One region of the Nesterenkonia xinjiangensis genome, then DNA from elsewhere that is predicted to be linked to it. Evidence: riboswitches for the same ligand, from Rfam matches in the RefSeq annotation. Region 1 holds a riboswitch; each other region holds the start of a gene.
What was found. Region 1 has a riboswitch for S-adenosylmethionine ahead of HNR09_RS08965 (OsmC family protein). Riboswitches for the same ligand answer to the same signal wherever they lie in the genome.
Positions count from the first base shown of each region.

Region 1 (5,947 bases):
CCCGGCGCGCACCACCGCCGACGGCGCTCTGGTGCCGCTGCGCGACCAGGACCGGTCCCTGTGGGACACCGAGATGATCGCCCATGGGGTGGCGATCCTGCAGGCGGCGCTCGCAGCGGACCGGCTCGGCGAGTTCCAGGCGCAGGCCGCGATCGCGGCGCTCCACGCCGACGCGCAGAGTGTGGAGGAGACGGACTGGGTCCAGATTGTCGAGTGGTACGACGAACTGGTCCGGCTGACGGACAGCCCGATCGCCCGGCTCAATCGGGCGGTCGCCCTGGGGGAGGCCGCCGATCCTTGGGCCGGGCTGGAGGCGCTCGGGGAGCTGGACGCCGCCCTTCCCCGCCATGCCGCCGCCGCTGCCCACCTGCATGAGCGTGCCGGGGATCGGGTGAGTGCCGCCCGGCTGTACGCCGAGGCCGCGGAGAGGGCGGCGAGCCTGCCGGAGCGGAACCACCTGATGCGGCAGGCCGCCCGGCTCAACACTGCGCTGGGGCGGGCCCCCGGATCTGGCGGAGACGTCACCGGCCCGCACTAGACTCCATGGCACCTGCCTCGCGGGCGCTGTGAGGCGACTCCGCCTCGCTCGCTCGTGCCCCACTGCCCAGGAGACCCCATGACGACGTCGACCTCCACCGATCAGCCCTCCCGCGCCGGCGATGCCGCCCGCCCAGCCGGCATCGACGACGACGTCGGCCTCCCGCCCGCCGACGCCCATGACCTCATCCGCGTCACCGGCGCCCGGGAGAACAACCTGCGGGACATCAGCGTGGAGATCCCCAAACGACGGCTGACCGTCTTCACCGGGGTCTCCGGCTCCGGGAAGAGTTCGCTGGTCTTCGGCACGATCGCCGCCGAGTCCCGCAGGATGATCAACGAGACCTACAGTGCGTTCCTGCAGGGCTTCATGCCCAGCCAGGGGCGCCCGGACGTCGACCACCTCGCCGGGCTGACCACGGCGATCATCGTGGACCAGGAGCGCATGGGGGCGAATCCGCGGTCCACCGTCGGCACCGCCACCGACGCGAACACGATGCTGCGGATCCTGTTCAGCCGACTCGGGGAGCCGCACATCGGCTCGCCACAGGCCTTCTCCTTCAACGTGGCCTCGATCAGCGGCGCCGGGGCGGTGACTTTCGAGAAGGACGGCAAGAAGGTCAAGGAGCGCCGGGACTTCACCATCACCGGCGGGATGTGTCCGACGTGCGAGGGGAGGGGCACGGTCAGCGACTTCGACCTCACCGCTCTCTATGACGACACGAAGTCACTCTCCGAGGGTGCGCTCACGGTCCCGGGGTTCAGCATGGACGGCTGGCAGGGACGGCTCTTCCGCGGCAGCGGGCTCGATCTCGACAAGCCGATCCGTGAATACACTGCGGAGGAGCAGGAGATCCTGCTCCACCAGGAGCCGATCAAGATCAAGGTCGAGGGGATCAACCTCACCTATGAGGGGCTGATCCCCAAGATCCGGAAGTCGATGCTGTCCAAGGACCGTGAGGCGATGCAGCCCCACATCCGCCGCTTCGTGGACCGGGTGGTCACCTTCACCCCCTGCCCCGAGTGCGAGGGCACCCGGCTCACTGCTGCGGCCCGCTCCTCGAAGATCGCCGGGATCAGCATCGCCGAGGCCTGCGCCATGCAGATCTCCGACCTCGCCGCCTGGGTCCGCGGGCTCGAGGAGCCCTCCGTCGGTCCGCTGCTGACCACCCTGGGGGAGACCCTGGACTCCTTCGTGGAGATCGGGCTGGGCTATCTGAGCCTGGATCGGCCCGCCGGCACGCTCTCCGGGGGTGAGGCCCAACGCACCAAGATGATCCGACACTTGGGATCGGCGCTGACCGATGTCACCTACGTCTTCGACGAGCCCACCATCGGGCTGCACCCGCACGACATCGCTCGAATGAACGACCTGCTGCTGCGCCTGCGGGACAAGGGAAACACGGTCCTGGTGGTGGAGCACAAGCCCGAGACGATCGCGGTGGCGGACCACATCATCGACCTCGGCCCGCTGGCCGGTTCCGGGGGCGGGGAGGTGGTCTACGCCGGCGATCTCGCCGGGCTGCGCACCGCCGGGACCCTGACCGGGAACCACTTCGACGACCGCGCCCGCCTCAAGGAGGCCGGGCGGACGCGTGACGGCGTCATCGAGGTCCGCGGGGCGACGCAGAACAACCTCACCGGGGTCGATGTCGACATCCCCACCGGCGTGCTCACCGTGGTCACCGGGGTGGCCGGGTCGGGGAAGACCTCGCTGATCCACGGCAACGTCGCCGGGCTGGACGGCGTCGTGGTGGTGGACCAGGCCGGGATCAAGGGGTCGCGACGCTCCAACCCGGCCACCTACACAGGGCTGCTGGACCCCATCCGGAAGGCCTTCGCGAAGGCCAACGGGGTCAAGCCCGCGCTGTTCAGCGCGAACTCCGAGGGTGCCTGCCCCACCTGCAAGGGTGCCGGGGTGGTCTTCACTGAGCTGGGCGTGATGGAGACGGTGGAGACGCCCTGCGAGGAGTGCGAGGGCCGCCGGTTCCAGGCCGCGGTGCTGGACTTCACTCTGGGCGGGAAGAACATCAGCGAAGTGCTGCACCTCTCCGTGGACGAGGCCCTGGAGTTCTTCTCTGCGGGAGAGTCCCGGATCCCCGCGGCGGGGAAGATCCTGCAGCGACTCTCCGACGTCGGGCTGGGGTACCTGACCGTGGGGCAGCCGCTGAACTCACTCTCCGGAGGAGAGCGGCAGCGACTCAAGCTCGCGGTCCACATTGGCGACGACGGCGGCACCTTCATCCTGGACGAGCCCACCACCGGCCTGCACCTGGCCGACGTGGAGCAGCTGCTGCGGCTGCTGGACCGGCTGGTGGACGCCGGCCGCACGGTGATCGTGATCGAGCATCATCAGGCGGTGATGGCCCACGCGGACTGGATCATCGATCTGGGCCCCGGGGCCGGTCACGACGGCGGCCGGGTGGTCTTCGAGGGGACGCCCGCGGAGCTGGTGGAGTCGGCTCGCGGGGCCGGGGCCACGCTGACCGGGCAGCACCTGGCCGCCTACGTGGGGACCTGACGACTTCCGCCGCCCGCCGCCAGGTGCCCCAGCCCGTCCACTTCATCGATTGGGCGATTTGCACGCTTCTGAGGCCCGAATCGGCGTCCAAAAGCGATCACATCGCCCAATCGATGCATCGGAAGCCGCGGCCGATGACGCCCTGTGACATCACCGTTGCACCGGGGCGCGGCGGCAGAGATGCTCGAGAAGGAATCACGAGCACCCGCCATCACGGACCTGGCCGGCGGGGCGGCAACCCTCACTCTGCACCGGGGTGCCCCCAGGGGACGATTCGACGCCGCCGGGTCCCCGGCCGGCGTCAGGAGAGCGCCGCGGCGGATGCGGCGCGAGGCAGATCGAGAGGCCAGCGCATGACTCAGTACGCCAGCATCGACACCGACACGCAGCAGGAGGCCCAGGATCGCGCCCAGCGCCTGGAGAAGGCCGGACGCGACTGGAGCAGCCGCATCGACCAGGACCCGGCACACGCGGGGCTGGTGTTCCGCGCCCGTGGGGAGGGCATCGGATCGGTCGCCACCCGGATCACCTCCGGGCGGCATGAGTTCGTCCTCGACGAGCCGGCCGCGCTCGCCGGCGACGATGCCGGCACCAGCCCGGTGGAGGCCGCCCTGGCCGGGCTCATCTCCTGCCAGGTCGTGATCTACCGGCTCTACGCCCAGCAGTTGGGGATCGAGCTGGAGGACATCAGCATCGAGGCCGAGGGTGACCTCGACGTCCGAGGTCTCCTCGGAGGAGCCGACGAGGTCCGGCCTGGGTTCTCCGAGGTCCGGCTGAAGGTCTCGCTCACCGGCCCGGAGAGCTCAGAACGCTATGTGGAGCTGCAGCGGACTGTGGACGAGCACTGCCCGGTGATGGACATCTTCCGCAACCCGGTGCCGGTCCAGGTGCAGGTCTCCTCCTCCGCCTCCTGAGCAACACATCCCTGCGGACCAGGGACAGTAGAGTCGGCAAAGAGCCCGCGTCACTCCACCCGTGGGGCTGCCCTGTGAACGCCGGACCGGAAGAAGCACATGGACCTCACATCCACTCGTAAGCACCTGAAGTCTCTGGGCATCGCCCACGGTCTGACCAATGCACTCATCGCCCAGGAGGCTCTCGCCCGGGACATTGAGATCGCGCCGGATGAGAAGAGCAGACTGACCATGCGGTGGAAGGGCCGGCGCATCTGGTTCGACGCCGCCCGGTCCAACATCAACAACTCGCTGGCCCGCCGCTGCACGTTGCACAAGGACGTCGCGAGCCGTCTGCTCCGCACCTACGATGTCCCGGCGCCGCACAACGCCGTGTTCTCAGCCAGGGATGTTGAGCTGGCCTGGCAATGGGCCGAGCCCCGCCTGCCGGTGGTCATCAAGCCCAGCGACGGAGGCGAAGGCGAGCAGGTCCACCTGGACCTTCGTGACCGCGCCGCCTTCCGCGAGGCGTTCAGCGCCGTCGGCGCAGCTGCGGAGGGCGTACTGGTGGAGGAGTTCGTGCCCGGCGTGGAGCACCGTGTGCTCCTGGTGCATGGCAAGGTGGTGGCCGCCACGCGACGCATCCCGGCTCATGTCGACGGTGACGGGGAACACACGGTGGCCGACCTCGTGGCGCACAAGAACATCGCCCGTGCGGTGTTGGAGAACCCGGTGCATTGGGACGTTCCGCTGGATGACATCAGCCGGTCGGTGATGGCTGAGCAGGGGTTCACGGAGAGCATGGTCCCTGCGGAGGGCCAGCGAGTCTGGATCCGCCGCAACTCGAACATCCACAGTGGGGGTGACGCCATGGACGCCACTGATGACCTGACTGCAGAGGAGGTCGACATGGCGGAGAAGGTCGTGCGGGCGATCCCGGGCCTCCGACTGGTGGGGCTCGACATGCTGCTGCCCCGCGACGGCGAAGGGGACGCCCCTCGCGTGCTTGAGGTCAACTCCAGTCCGATGCTCTCCGGCCACCATTTTCCCTGGATCGGGAAGCCACGCGACGCCGCGGGCGCGCTTCTCTCGGGCATGTACCCCGACTCTCCGGCCCGCCGTCGTACCGTGTAGACTGTCCTGCTGGCCTGGACGGCCTCACACCGTCCGGTCCGGCAATTTCCGTCAAGTTGTGTATCTACCTGGTGGCGCTCGTCGAGCAGCGCGCCAAGGCGGCACTGCATCAGTGAGTGCGCTGCAGGAGGTGCGTGATGATGACAACTCTCGAATCCGACCGCCAGGACGGGCCCCGCCCAGGGCTCCACGATGACGGCCCCAGCCTGTTCCGTGCGGCCGGCCCGTCGTACTTCCCCGTGGCGCTCATCGCGCGCTTCCCCTACGCGATGATCGTCGTCGGGGTGCTGACACTGGTGGTCTCCGCCCGTGGCTCGCTGGGGCTGGGCGGGCTGACCTCCGCCATGGTGGGGCTGGGTGCGGTGCTGTGCGCCCCGCTCGTCGGCGCTGCCGCGGACCGGTGGGGGCAGCGGGTCGTGATCCTCTGCGCCGGGCTGGCCAGCACGGTCACGCTGCTGGTGATGGCCTGGGTCGCCTATTCCCCGCTGCCGGACTATGCCGTGCTGATCTCCGCGCTGCTCATCGGCGCGACCACCCCGCAGATCCCGCCGATGTCTCGTACCAGACTGGTCGGGATCATTCTGCGGCGACTTCCGATCGCCCGGCAGAACCGGACCCTGAGCCGCACCATGGCCTATGAGTCGGCGGCGGACGAGGTGACCTTCGTCTTCGGTCCGATGATCGTGGGCATCCTCGCCGCGATGATCAACCCCGCCGCTCCTGTGGTGGGAGCGGCGCTGCTGACTCTGGTCTTCGTGACCTCCTTCGCCCTGCATCGCAGCGTGCAGGCGGTGCGTCCGGTCCAGGGCGAGCGCGCGCTCGCCGCCCCGGTGCGTGACCTGTTCCGCGGCTCGCTGCTGAC
Region 1 covers NZ_JACCFY010000001.1:1,960,134-1,966,080, forward strand. The annotation lists gene HNR09_RS08955 (DUF6596 domain-containing protein) at 1-538, shown strand, start outside; gene HNR09_RS08960 (excinuclease ABC subunit UvrA) at 617-3,058, shown strand; SAM riboswitch class IV at 3,252-3,371, shown strand; gene HNR09_RS08965 (OsmC family protein) at 3,412-3,972, shown strand; gene HNR09_RS08970 (ATP-grasp domain-containing protein) at 4,072-5,085, shown strand; gene HNR09_RS08975 (MFS transporter) at 5,223-5,947, shown strand, end outside.

Region 2 (5,947 bases), 550 kb from region 1:
AGCTGATCCGCGCCGGCGAGTGTGAGATCGTCCTCGCCGGCGGCATGGAGTCGATGTCCAACGCCCCGCACCTGCTGCCCGATTCGCGGACCGGCACCAAGTATGGGGACACGGCCCTGGTGGACTCCATGGCCTATGACGCGCTCTATGACCAGGCGACCTCCCAGGCCATGGGGGCGCTCACGGAGTCCTGCAACACCGGCGAGTCTGAGGTCTCCCGGCAGGAGCAGGACCGGGTGGCCGCCGGCTCCCACCAGCGCGCCGCCGCCGCGCAGGAGAAGGGCCTCTTCGCCGAGGAGATCGTCCCGGTGGAGGTGCCGCAGCGCCGCGGCGAGCCGGTCGTCGTCGACGCGGACGAGGGGATTCGTCCAGAGACCACCGCCGAGTCTCTGGGACGGCTGCGCCCGGCCTTCGCGAAGCAGGGCAGCATCACCGCCGGCACAGCCTCACAGATCTCCGACGGCGCCGCCGCCCTGGTGGTCATGTCCAAGGAGAAGGCCCAGGAGCTCGGGCTGGACTGGATCGCCGAGATCGGCGCCCATGGCATGGTGGCCGGGCCGGACTCCTCGCTGCAGCTGCAGCCCGCCCACGCGATCGCGGCCGCCTGCGCCAAGGAGGGCATCGACCCCGCCTCGCTGGACCTGGTGGAGATCAACGAGGCCTTCGCCGCCGTCGGGGTGGCCTCGGCCCGGAAGCTCGGCCTGGAGGAGGATCGGCTCAACGTCAACGGCGGTGCGATCGCTCTGGGGCACCCGGTCGGCATGTCCGGTGCGCGACTGGCGCTTCATCTGGCACTGGAGCTCGGGCGCCGCGGCGGGGGAGTCGGGGCCGCAGGCCTCTGCGGTGGCGGCGGTCAGGGCGATGCCCTGATCCTGCGCGTCTGAGCGGGTCGGATTCCCCTGCGGGGGTGGGTGAGTGCTGGTCAGTCCGCTGCGGGCCGCATCACGTCATGCTGAGTGGGCAATGCGCCAGGTCTCGAATCCGCTTCACTGTGACCGACATCACGTCTAGGTTGGACGGGAAACCGCTGTCCAGCTCCTGAGGGGGAGACGAGATGCCACCGTCCACCACGTCCATCGACGATCCGCACCACCGCCGAACACTCACGACGCCCGCTGTCCGCGGGACCACCGTCGCGGGTGCCCTGGCCCTGGTGGTGACGCTGCTGGCGCCGTCGTCGGCCTGGGCCGACACTCCCGCAGACGACCCTGCCGAGTCAGGGGGACAGACCGCCGAGGAGCTCGAGTGGCAGGAGATCACCTTCGGGCAGTCCACCGACCTGGACTTCTCCTCCAACGTGATGCCGGAGAAGGTCGGGGTCAACCACGCCGACCCGGACGAGCCGGGCACCATCGACGGCGAAGTCTTCATGGAGAGCCGGGGCGGCAAGCTCGCCCCCGGCCATGACGGACTGACCTTTTACCACGTCACCCTCGACCCGAACGAGCACAACTTCGTGCTCGAGGCCGAGGTCACGGTCCATCAGCTCGGCCCCGAGACCGGCGCGAGCCCCAACGGGCAGGAGGGTGCAGGCCTGATGGTCCGCGACCTCAACGGCGGCCCTCGTCAGGACCCCATGCTGGAGGGTTTCGAAGAGGTTCCGGCCGCCTCGAACTACGCCTCCTCCACAGTGCTGCGCCAGGGACCGGTCGGCATGACCCGCACCGGGGTGACCGAGCCGTGGGGGACTGTCGGATCCGAACGTCGCGCCACGAACCTCGGCGGGCACGGCCTGACGATCGACGAGCCGGTGACCATGCGGCTGGAGCGCACCGACGACTCGTTCGTGATGTCCACGACCTCCACGCATCTGGACGAGCCGGAGACCCACACCCACGAGCTCGACGGGGCGGACTGGGTCCAGGACATCGAGCCCGACCTGATGACCGTGGGGTTCTTCGCCTCACGGAATGTGGCGGTGACCTTCTCCGGGGCCTCACTGACCCTCAGCGACGCCGACACCCAGCCCCGTCCGGAGCAGCCTGAGCCGGTCACCCCGGTCTCCTTCGACCTGCGTGCTCCTGAGCACTCCGGCTCCACCAGCTACCCCTTCGCCGCCTCGGCCGGCCATCCGGGCACCGTGGACGTCGCCGTCGACGGGGAGACGGTGATCTCCGGGGAACCCATCACCGCCGAGGATGAGCTCACCGCGCAGCTTGACCTCCCGGAGGGCACCAGCACGGTCAGCTCGACCTATCACCCTGCGGAGGGCCCCGACCTGACTCCGATCACCCGCAGCGTCGAGGTCACCGTCCGGGAGTTCCACGACGCCCCGCTGATGGTCTCGCCCGACGGCACGCCGGACGGGGAGGGGACGGAGCAGAGCCCTCTGGACGTGCACACGGCGGTCCAGCACGTGCTGCCCGGTCAGACGGTGGAGCTGCTGGAGGGCGAATACCAGCCCGAGAGCACCATCTCGCTCAGCCCGGCCTACTCCGGCACCGTGGAGGAGCCCAAGACCCTCACCGCCGCCGAGGGCGCACAGGTCATCGTGGACGGCCGGTCCGCGCTGCAGCAGATCATCCGGCTCGACGCCGACCACTGGGTCGTCTCCGACCTGGAGCTCACCCGCTCGGCCGGCAACGGGCTGCGCTCCTCGGGATCGCACAACGTCGTCGACTCGATGATCTTCAGCCACAACGGCAACTCCGGCTTCCAGCTCTCCGGCGGCGGAGCCCCGGAGGACTGGCCCGCCGAGAACCTCATCGTGGACTCCGAGGCCCATGACAACCGGGACCCGGCTGACATCAACGCGGACGGCTTCGCGGCCAAGCTCGGGGTCGGCCCGGGCAATGTGTTCCGCGGCAACGTGGCCCACCACAACATCGACGACGGCTGGGACCTCTACAACCGCACGAACGAGGGCCCCAACTTCCCCATCACGATGGAGGGCAACATCGCCCACCACAACGGGCAGCTCTCCGACGGGTACAACGCCGGCTCCGGCATCGGCACCGGATTCAAGGTGGGCGGAGAGGGGCTTCCCGTGGACCATGTGCTCACCGGAAACCTGGCGTACGCGAACAACCTCGACGGCTTCTCCGACAACTTCAACCCTGGCCGGCTGACGCTGACCAACAACACCGCGGTGGACAACGTGCGGTACAACTACATCTTCCGCACCAACCCGTACTTCGAGCCGGAGGACCAGGGGATCTTCCGCAGCAACCTCTCAGTGCACTCCGGGGGCGACGGCCGGGCGGATCAGATCGCCGGAGACGTCGATTCCAGCAACGTCCTCTTCGACGGAAGCCGTTCACAGGCCGAGGGCGGCAAACGGCTGGTCCTGCCGCGGGATCTGGTCTCCATCGTCCCGCCCGGGGAGTATGAGCGGGACGAGGACGGTTCGCTGATCTGGGGTGACTTCGCGAAGCCGACCTTCCGTTCCATCCTGGTCGACGGCGGCGACGACGGCGGCCCCATCGGCGCGGTGGAGCCCGCGCCGCATCCGGGAGGGCGGGGCTGACAGAGTGCTGGGGCGTGCCGGGGTGCGGGGTGATCCGCGCCGACGGTGACATGCGAGGACACAGACTTGCCGGATCGTGGGGATCAGGGCACACTATGGGGCAGGTCAAGAGTGCCAGCGTCAAACCCCGGTTTGCTGGCCGGCAACCCTCCAGTTCGCGGTGGGGTGCCCCGGGTGACGACCAGGCCCTGCCGCCCATGCGGTGGGGCAAGCGCGGGCCATCACACATCACAGTGCGGCCCACCACCATGTCCTTCGCGACAGGGCCGCCACGCGGTGCAGTCTCTCGGGTCTTCGTGCCCGGAGTCTCTCCGATGCCGGTCCTGGCCACGCGACCGCATTGAACGGAGACACGTCCCATGACGACCACAGAGACCCCCAAGGCCCCTCGATTCGAGACTCAGCAGATCCACGCCGGTGCATTCCCGGACCCGGTGACCGGCGCCCGGGCGCTGCCGATCCAGCAGACCACCTCCTTCGTCTTCCCGAGCACCGAGGCCGCGGCCAAGCGGTTCGGCCTCGAGGAGCTCGGGCCGATCTACTCGCGGCTGACCAACCCCACCCTCGAGGCGGTGGAGAACAAGATCGCCGCACTCGAGGGTGGTGTCGGTGCGCTGCTGGTCTCCTCCGGCCAGGCGGCCGCCACCCTGGCGCTGCTGAACATCGTCGAGACAGGCGGGCACATCGTCGCCTCGCCCTCCCTGTACGGCGGCACCCAGAACCTGTTCAAGCACACCCTGCCCAAGCTCGGGGTGGAGGTCACCTTCGTGGAGGACCCGGATGACACCGAGTCCTGGAGGGCCGCGATCCGGGAGAACACCGGGGCCTTCTTCGGTGAGGTCGTGGCGAACCCGCGCGGAGACGTCCTCGACCTCGAGGCCGTCGCGGCGGTGGCCCACGAGCATGGTGCCCCGCTGGTCGTGGACAACACGCTGACCAGCCCCTATCTCATCCGCCCGATCGAGCACGGAGCCGACGTCGTCATCCACTCGGCCACCAAGTTCCTCGGCGGGCACGGCACCGCGATCGCCGGGGTGATCGTCGACTCCGGCGGCTTCGACTACACCCGGTACCCGGACAGGTTCCCCGGCTTCAACACCCCGGACGAGAGCTACCACGGCCTCGTCTACGGCCGGGACCTCGGTGCCGACGGCGTCTTTGGGGTCAACCTGTCCTACATCCTCAAGGCACGGGTGCAGCTGCTCCGTGACCTCGGCCCCTCCCTCTCGCCGCACAACGCCTTCGAGATCAACCTGGGCCTGGAGACCCTGAGCCTGCGCGTGGAGCGTCACGTGCAGAACGCTCAGCGGGTGGCTGAGTACCTGGAGGCGCACCCGGCGGTCAAGCGGGTCAGCTACCCGGGCCTGGCCTCGAGCCCTTGGTTCGAACAGGCGCAGCGGTACCTGCCCAAGGGAGTGGGCTCCGTGCTGGCCTTCGAAGTCGACGGGGGCGCCCCGGCCGGCCAGGCCGTGGCCGACGCCCTGGAGCTGCATTCTCTGGTGGCCAACGTCGGGGATGTCCGTTCCCTGGTGATCCACCCTGCCTCGACGACCCACCGCCAGCTGACCGAGGACGAGCAGCGTGCGGCCGGCGTCGTGCCTGGTCTGGTGCGTCTCTCGGTGGGGCTGGAGCACATCGAGGACATCCTCGCCGACCTCGAGCAGGCCCTGGCCAAGGCCGTCCCGGCCGGTGCCGACGGTCCGCAGAGTGAGAAAACGCCGGCCTCCGAGCCTGCTCCGGTGGGCTGAGGCTAACCTGAGAGACCACTGCGTCTCATCCACACCCGCCTGACCGTCATCGCCCAGCCGACCCGGACCGACACAGGAGTTCCCGCCCCATGACCGCCCAGGTGCTCACCGCGACACCGCGTCCCGCCGGTGCGCTCGCCATCGTCGACGTCGGCGAGCACACCTTCGAGACCGGAGGCACCCTGCCGCAGGTGCAGCTGGCCTACGAGACCTGGGGGACGCTCAACGAGGCACGGGACAACGCGATCCTGGTCGCGCACGCCCTCACCGGTGACACCCACGTCGCCGCCACCGACGCCGACCCGGCGCCGGGCTGGTGGGAGGGTCTGCTGGGGCCGGGGCGACCCATCGACACCACACAGTGGTTCGTGGTCGCCCCGGCGATGGTCGGCGGATGCTACGGGTCCACCGGGCCGGCCTCGCCGGATCTGGAGGGCCGCCCCTGGGGCTCGCGCTTCCCCTTCACCACCATCCGGGACTCCGTCGAGCTGGAGGCCCGGCTGGCCGATCACCTCGGGATCGCACAGTTCCGCACGGTCATCGGTGGATCCATGGGCGGGGCACGCGCTCTGGAGTGGGCGGCCACCTTCCCGGACCGGGTGCGAGGTGTGGCGGTCTACGCCTGCGGCGCCGCGTCCACCGCCGAGCAGATAGCCTTCGGCCAAGCGCAGATCAAGGCCATCGAGAACGACCCGCACTTCGCCGGCGGAGACTACTACGGCGGTCCGGCTCC
Region 2 covers NZ_JACCFY010000001.1:2,513,052-2,518,998, forward strand. The annotation lists gene HNR09_RS11345 (acetyl-CoA C-acetyltransferase) at 1-884, shown strand, start outside; gene HNR09_RS11350 (right-handed parallel beta-helix repeat-containing protein) at 1,055-3,466, shown strand; SAM riboswitch class IV at 3,570-3,686, shown strand; gene HNR09_RS11355 (O-acetylhomoserine aminocarboxypropyltransferase/cysteine synthase family protein) at 3,826-5,214, shown strand; gene metX (homoserine O-acetyltransferase MetX) at 5,304-5,947, shown strand, end outside.
Region 2: it holds a riboswitch for S-adenosylmethionine, as region 1 does, so the genes downstream of both, HNR09_RS11355 (O-acetylhomoserine aminocarboxypropyltransferase/cysteine synthase family protein) here and HNR09_RS08965 (OsmC family protein) in region 1, are expected to answer to the same signal.

Region 3 (5,947 bases), 610 kb from region 1:
GGCGGTCCGCACCACCACCGTCCGCCGTCAGGAGGGCACCGGTGGACGCGTCGGATTCGCCGGGCGCAGCTATGACACCTTTCGTGAGCTGCTGGCCCAGTATGACGACTCCTTCCCGGACTACTGGGAGTTTTTGGAGCCCCGCCTGCTCGAAGCCTGGCGGCTGCTCGATGAGACCGGGACCCTCTACCTGCACCTCGATTACCGCGAGGTCCACTACGCCAAGGTCATGTGCGATGTGATCTTCGGGCGGGACAGCTTCCTCAATGAGATCATCTGGGCCTATGACTACGGCGCCCGTACACGGAAGCGCTGGCCCACCAAGCACGAGACCATCCTGGTCTATGTGAAGGACCCCTCGAAGTACCACTTCGACTCCGAGGAGGTCGACCGCGAGCCCTACATGGCCCCCGGTCTCGTGACCCCGGAGAAGGCCGCCCGGGGCAAGCTGCCCACCGACGTCTGGTGGCACACGATCGTCTCCCCGACGGGCAGGGAGAAGACCGGTTACCCCACGCAGAAGCCCGTGGGCCTGGTCCGCCGCATGGTGCAGGCCTCCTCGCGCCCCGGCGACTGGGTGCTCGACTTCTTCGCCGGGTCCGGGACGCTCGGCGCGGCCGCCGTCGAGACCGACCGTCGGTTCGTCTGCATCGACTCCTCCGCGGAAGCCGTGGACGTCATGGCCTCGCGCCTCGAAGAGCACGCGGAGGTGCATCGGGCGCTGCGCGAGGACACTGTGGCAGATGCCGTCCTGGTCGGCGATGAGAGGGAGGCCCCGGCATCATGATCGAGTTCGACCAGGTGACCAAGACCTATCCGGACGGCACGACGGCGGTGCGCAGCTTCAGCCTGACCGTGCCCTCCCACACGACCACAGTGCTGCTGGGCTCCTCCGGCTGCGGCAAGACCACGCTGCTGCGCATGGTCAATCGGATGGTGGAGCCGACCTCCGGGGCGGTGCGCATCGACGGCCAGGACATCGCCGCCCGCCCACCGGTGCAGCTGCGGCGCAGCATCGGATACGTCATGCAGCATTCCGGGCTGATGCCGCACCGTCGGGTGCTGGACAACATCGCCACCGTGCCCCGGCTCAACGGGGTCTCCCGCGCGGAGGCGCATGGGCGCGCCAGGGACCTCATGGAGCTGGTGGATCTGTCTGCCGAGCTGGCGCAGCGTTTCCCGGGCCAGCTCTCCGGGGGGCAGCAGCAGAGGGTCGGTGTGGCGCGTGCGCTGGCCGATGACCCGAACATCCTGCTGATGGACGAGCCCTTCGGCGCGGTGGATCCTCTGGTGCGTGTGGAGCTTCAGGTGCAGCTGAAGCGGCTGCAGGAGGACCTGCGCAAGACGACCATCTTCGTCACCCATGACATCGACGAGGCGCTCACCCTGGGCGACCAGATCGTGGTGCTGCGCGCCGGGGGAGAAGTGGCGCAGGTCGGTTCTCCCCGCGAGCTCGTGGAGGACCCGGCCGACGCCTTCGTCTCGCGCTTCCTGGGTCTGGAGGAAGGCCGGCGTCGCCTCCATGCCTCACCCCGCGCCGACGGCGGGTGGACCGTCACCGACGGAGTCGGGCGGCCGGTGGGACTGATCGACGGAGCCGCTGGCGCCGAGAGCCTGGGTCATCTGCCCGGAGAGCACTGATGGAGTGGATCCTGGCGAACCTGCCACGCATCCTCGGCCTGACCGCGGACCACCTCCTGCTCAGTCTTCCTGCCGTGGCGGCCGCGTTCCTGATCTCCCTGCCGGTGGGGCGACTCGCCGATCGGCTCGGGCGGCTCCGTGAGCCGCTTCTCGGCTCGGTGGGGCTGCTCTACGCGATCCCGTCCCTGCCACTGTTCATCGTCCTGCCGATCCTGATCGGTACCGGCGTCCGTGACAGCCTGAACGTCATCGTCGCCCTCACCCTCTTCGGCCTGGCCCTGATGGCCCGTTCCTCCGCGGACGCCTTCGCCGCCGTCTCCGAGGACGTCCGGCTGGCCGCCACGGCGGTGGGCCACTCCCGGTGGGGCGGGTTCCTCACCGTGGAGCTTCCGCTGGCCGGGCCGGCGCTGCTCGCCGGGCTCCGGGTGGTGTCGGTGAGCACCATCAGCATGGTCAGCGTGTCCGCGGTGCTGGGGGTGACCAGCCTCGGATCGTTGTTCACCGACGGGTTTCAGCGCGGCATCGTGCCCTCGATCGTGGCGGGCATCGTGATGACGGTGCTGCTCGCCGTCGTCGTGGACCTGCTGCTGGTGGCGCTGGGTCGGTGGATCATGCCCTGGCAGCGCCCCCGGATCCGGGCAGGTGCGGCATGAACCAGCTCGTCGAAGCGCTCCACTGGGTGCTCAGCGCCGAAGCCTGGACCGGTCCCGGCGGGCTCGGGGCGCGCACGGCCGAACACCTCTGGTACACCCTGATCGCGGTCGGACTCTCGGTGCTGGTGGCTCTGCCGGCGGGCCTGATCATCGGCCATACGGGCCGGGGGCGTGCCGTGGCGGTGCTCTCCACCGGAGCCGCACGCGCGCTGCCCACTCTGGGGCTGATCACGCTGGCCGCACTGGCGGTGGGCATCGGACTCACAGCCCCGATGATCGCCTTCGTGGTGCTCGCGGTGCCCTCGATCATCGCAGGGGCATACTCCGGCGTGGAAGCAGTGGATCGGCGGGTGGTCGACGCGGCCCGCGCACAGGGGCTGAGTCCCTGGCAGGTGCTGACCACGGTCGAGGTGCCGCTGGGGCTGAGGATGATCCTCGGCGGCATTCGCCTGGCGACGCTCCAGGTCATCGCCACAGCCACGCTGGCCGCCTACGTGGGTGCCGGGGGCTTGGGGCGGCCGCTGTTCCTGGGCCTGCGCAACCATGACTATGCCATGATGCTGGGAGCGTCGCTCATGGTCATCGCCGTGGCGGTCCTGGTCGACGCCATGTTCGTCATCGCCCAGCGGACGCTCAGGAGGATCCCCGGGATCGTCTGAGCCTCAGGAGAGGATGGTCCCCGTGCCCTGCCCCATCAGTGAATCTTCCGGCCCCCGGGCCGTTCGTATGCGTCTCGCCCTCTCCCTGGGCGGCGTGGCCGCTCTCGGTCTGACCGCCTGTGCAGCGGATGATCCGCTGGCGGAGGGCGGGGGTGGCGACGACGGCGGGGGAGAAGGGGGCCCGATCGTCGTCGGCTCCCAGCAGTACTACTCGAACACGATCATCGCGGAGCTGTACGCCCAGCGCCTGGAGGCGGCCGGCCACGAGGTGGACCGGCAGTTCGACATCGGCCAGCGGGAGGTCTACATGCCGGAGCTGGAGGCCGGGGACATCGACGTCTTCCCCGAGTACGCCGGGAACCTGCTGCAGTATGTGGATCCGGAGTCGGAGGCCGCGGACCTGGAGAGCATCCTGAGCGGTCTCGAGGAGGGCCTGCCGGAGGGGATCACCGCGCTGGCGCCTGCCGAGGCCACCGATCAGGACAGCTTCGTGGTCACCGAGGATTTCGCCCAGGAGAACGGGCTCAGCAGCGTGGGGGATCTGGCCGGGGTCGAGGAGGAGCTGCGGATCGCGGCGAACTCCGAGTTCGAGACCCGTCCCTACGGGCCGGACGGCCTCCAGGAGGTCTACGGGGTGGAGGTCACCCTGGTGCCGGTGGAGGACTCCGGCGGGCCGTTGACCGTGCAGGCGCTGCTGGACGGGGACGTGCAGGTGGCCGACATCTACAGCGCCGATCCCGCCATCGAGGCCAATGACCTGGTCATGCTGGAGGACCCGGAGGATCTGGTGCTTCCCCAGAACATCGTCCCCCTGGTCTCGGAGGCCGTGGATGAGGAGGCGGCGGCGCTGATCGAGGAGGTCAACGCGGAGCTGACCCAGGAGGAGCTCAACGGACTCAACGCCGTCAGCGTCGATGACCAGGCCGCGGCCGCGGACGTCGCCACCCAGTGGCTCGAGGAGCAGGGGCTCGACGACGCCTGAGCACCTCCGCCTCTCATCGAGTGGGGGATCCAGTGCCGCTATGGCGCCGATGTCGCCTGAAAGCGGTAGCGAATCCCCCACTCGACGGGATCGGCAGCGCGTCCGCGGCTCCGTCGCGACCACCGCGCAATCCTGAATGAACACATGAACATAGATGACGGCATATGACGTCTTATCTTCTCCTGTGCCCTGACGTGCAGTAGCGTGGTGCTCACCACCGACCATCCAGAGCGGCCGAGAGATCTGGCTCCACGACGCCGCAGCAACCCGGGAGAGCCGGGTGCTCACGCCAGAACCGATGGAGGAGCATGAGCACCGATGTGTCTGCCGTGTCCACTCGCCGGCCGCAGAAGCGCCCGAACGGACAGTGGAAGATCGATGGCACCGAGCCGCTGAACCACAACGAAGAGTTCAAACAGGCCGACAACGGATTGAACGTCCGCGAGCGCATCGAGACGATCTACTCGAAGCAGGGCTTCGACTCCATCGACCAGGACGACCTGCGCGGCCGCTTCCGCTGGTGGGGTCTCTACACCCAGCGTCGCCCGGGAGTGCCGGCAGGCGCGCACAACTCGCTGCCGCCCGAAGAAGTGGATGACAAGTACTTCATGCTCCGGGTGCGCATAGACGGCGGCGCGCTGAGCACCGAGCAGCTGCGAGTCATCGGGGAGATCTCCCGGGAGTTCGCCCGGGACACCGCCGACGTCACCGACCGGCAGAACATCCAGCTGCACTGGGTCGGGGTGGAGGACGTCCCGGAGATCTGGCGCCGTCTCGAATCCGTCGGCCTGGGCACCACCGAGGCCTGCGGGGACACCCCGCGGGTGATCCTCGGTTCCCCTGTGGCCGGCATCGCCGCCGACGAGATCATCGATCCCACCCCGGTCATCCAGGAGATCGCACAGCTCTACATCGGAGACCCGGAGCTGGCGAACCTGCCGCGCAAGTACAAGTCGGCCATCACCGGCCACCCCTCCCAGGACGTCGTCCATGAGATCAACGACTTCGCGCTGGTCGGCGTCGTGCACCCCGACCACGGCCCCGGCTACGACCTGTGGGTCGGGGGCGGACTCTCCACCAATGCCCGGCTGGCCGAGCGGCTGGGGGTCTTCGTCCGGCAGGAGGAGGCCGCCGAGGTCTGGCACGCCGTCACCCAGACCTTCCGCGACTACGGTTTCCGTCGGCTGCGGAACAAGGCCCGGCTGAAGTTCCTGCTGGCCGAATGGGGTCCTGAGAAGTTCCGTCGGATCATCGAGGACGAGTACCTCGGCCGGCGTCTCACCGACGGCCCGGCGCCCGCCGCCCCGGACACCCCGGGAGACCACGTGGGCGTCCACCGGCAGAAGGACGGGAAGTTCTACATCGGGATCACCCCCACGGTGGGTCGGGTCTCCGGCACGCTGCTGGTCCAGCTGGCCGATCTGCTCGAGAAGCACGGCTCCCACCGGCTGCGCACCACCCCCCATCAGAAGCTGGTGGTCCTCGACATCCCGGAGGAGGAGGTCGAGGCCGCCTCCGCCGCGCTGGCTGACCTGGGGCTGGACCCCCGGCCGAGCGTCTTCCGCCGCTCCACCATCGCCTGCACCGGCATCGAGTTCTGCAAGCTGGCCATCGTGGAGACCAAGACCACCGCGGCTCGGACCATCGACGCCCTGGAGGAGCGCCTGGCCGACGTCGCCGACCAGATGCCGGTGCGGCTGACCCTGCACATCAACGGCTGCCCCAACTCCTGCGCCCGCATCCAGACCGCAGACATCGGGCTCAAGGGCCAGCTGCTGCCCGACGGCGACGGCGGCACGAGCCCGGGGTTCCAGGTCCATCTCGGCGGAGGCCTCACCTTCGTGGACCGTGACGAGGCTGGCCTGGGGCGCACCGTGCGCGGACTGAAGGTCACCGCCGAGGAGCTTGTCGACTATGTGGAGCTGCTGGTGCGCCGCTATCTCGCAGGACGCCAGACGGGCGAGACCTTCGCCCGATGGAGCCACCGCGTGGACGAGTCCGAGCTGCAGAAG
Region 3 covers NZ_JACCFY010000001.1:2,565,366-2,571,312, forward strand. The annotation lists gene HNR09_RS11570 (DNA-methyltransferase) at 1-787, shown strand, start outside; gene HNR09_RS11575 (ABC transporter ATP-binding protein) at 784-1,641, shown strand; gene HNR09_RS11580 (ABC transporter permease) at 1,641-2,294, shown strand; gene HNR09_RS11585 (ABC transporter permease) at 2,291-2,953, shown strand; gene HNR09_RS11590 (ABC transporter substrate-binding protein) at 3,021-3,935, shown strand; SAM riboswitch class I at 4,154-4,240, shown strand; gene HNR09_RS11595 (nitrite/sulfite reductase) at 4,244-5,947, shown strand, end outside.
Region 3: it holds a riboswitch for S-adenosylmethionine, as region 1 does, so the genes downstream of both, HNR09_RS11595 (nitrite/sulfite reductase) here and HNR09_RS08965 (OsmC family protein) in region 1, are expected to answer to the same signal.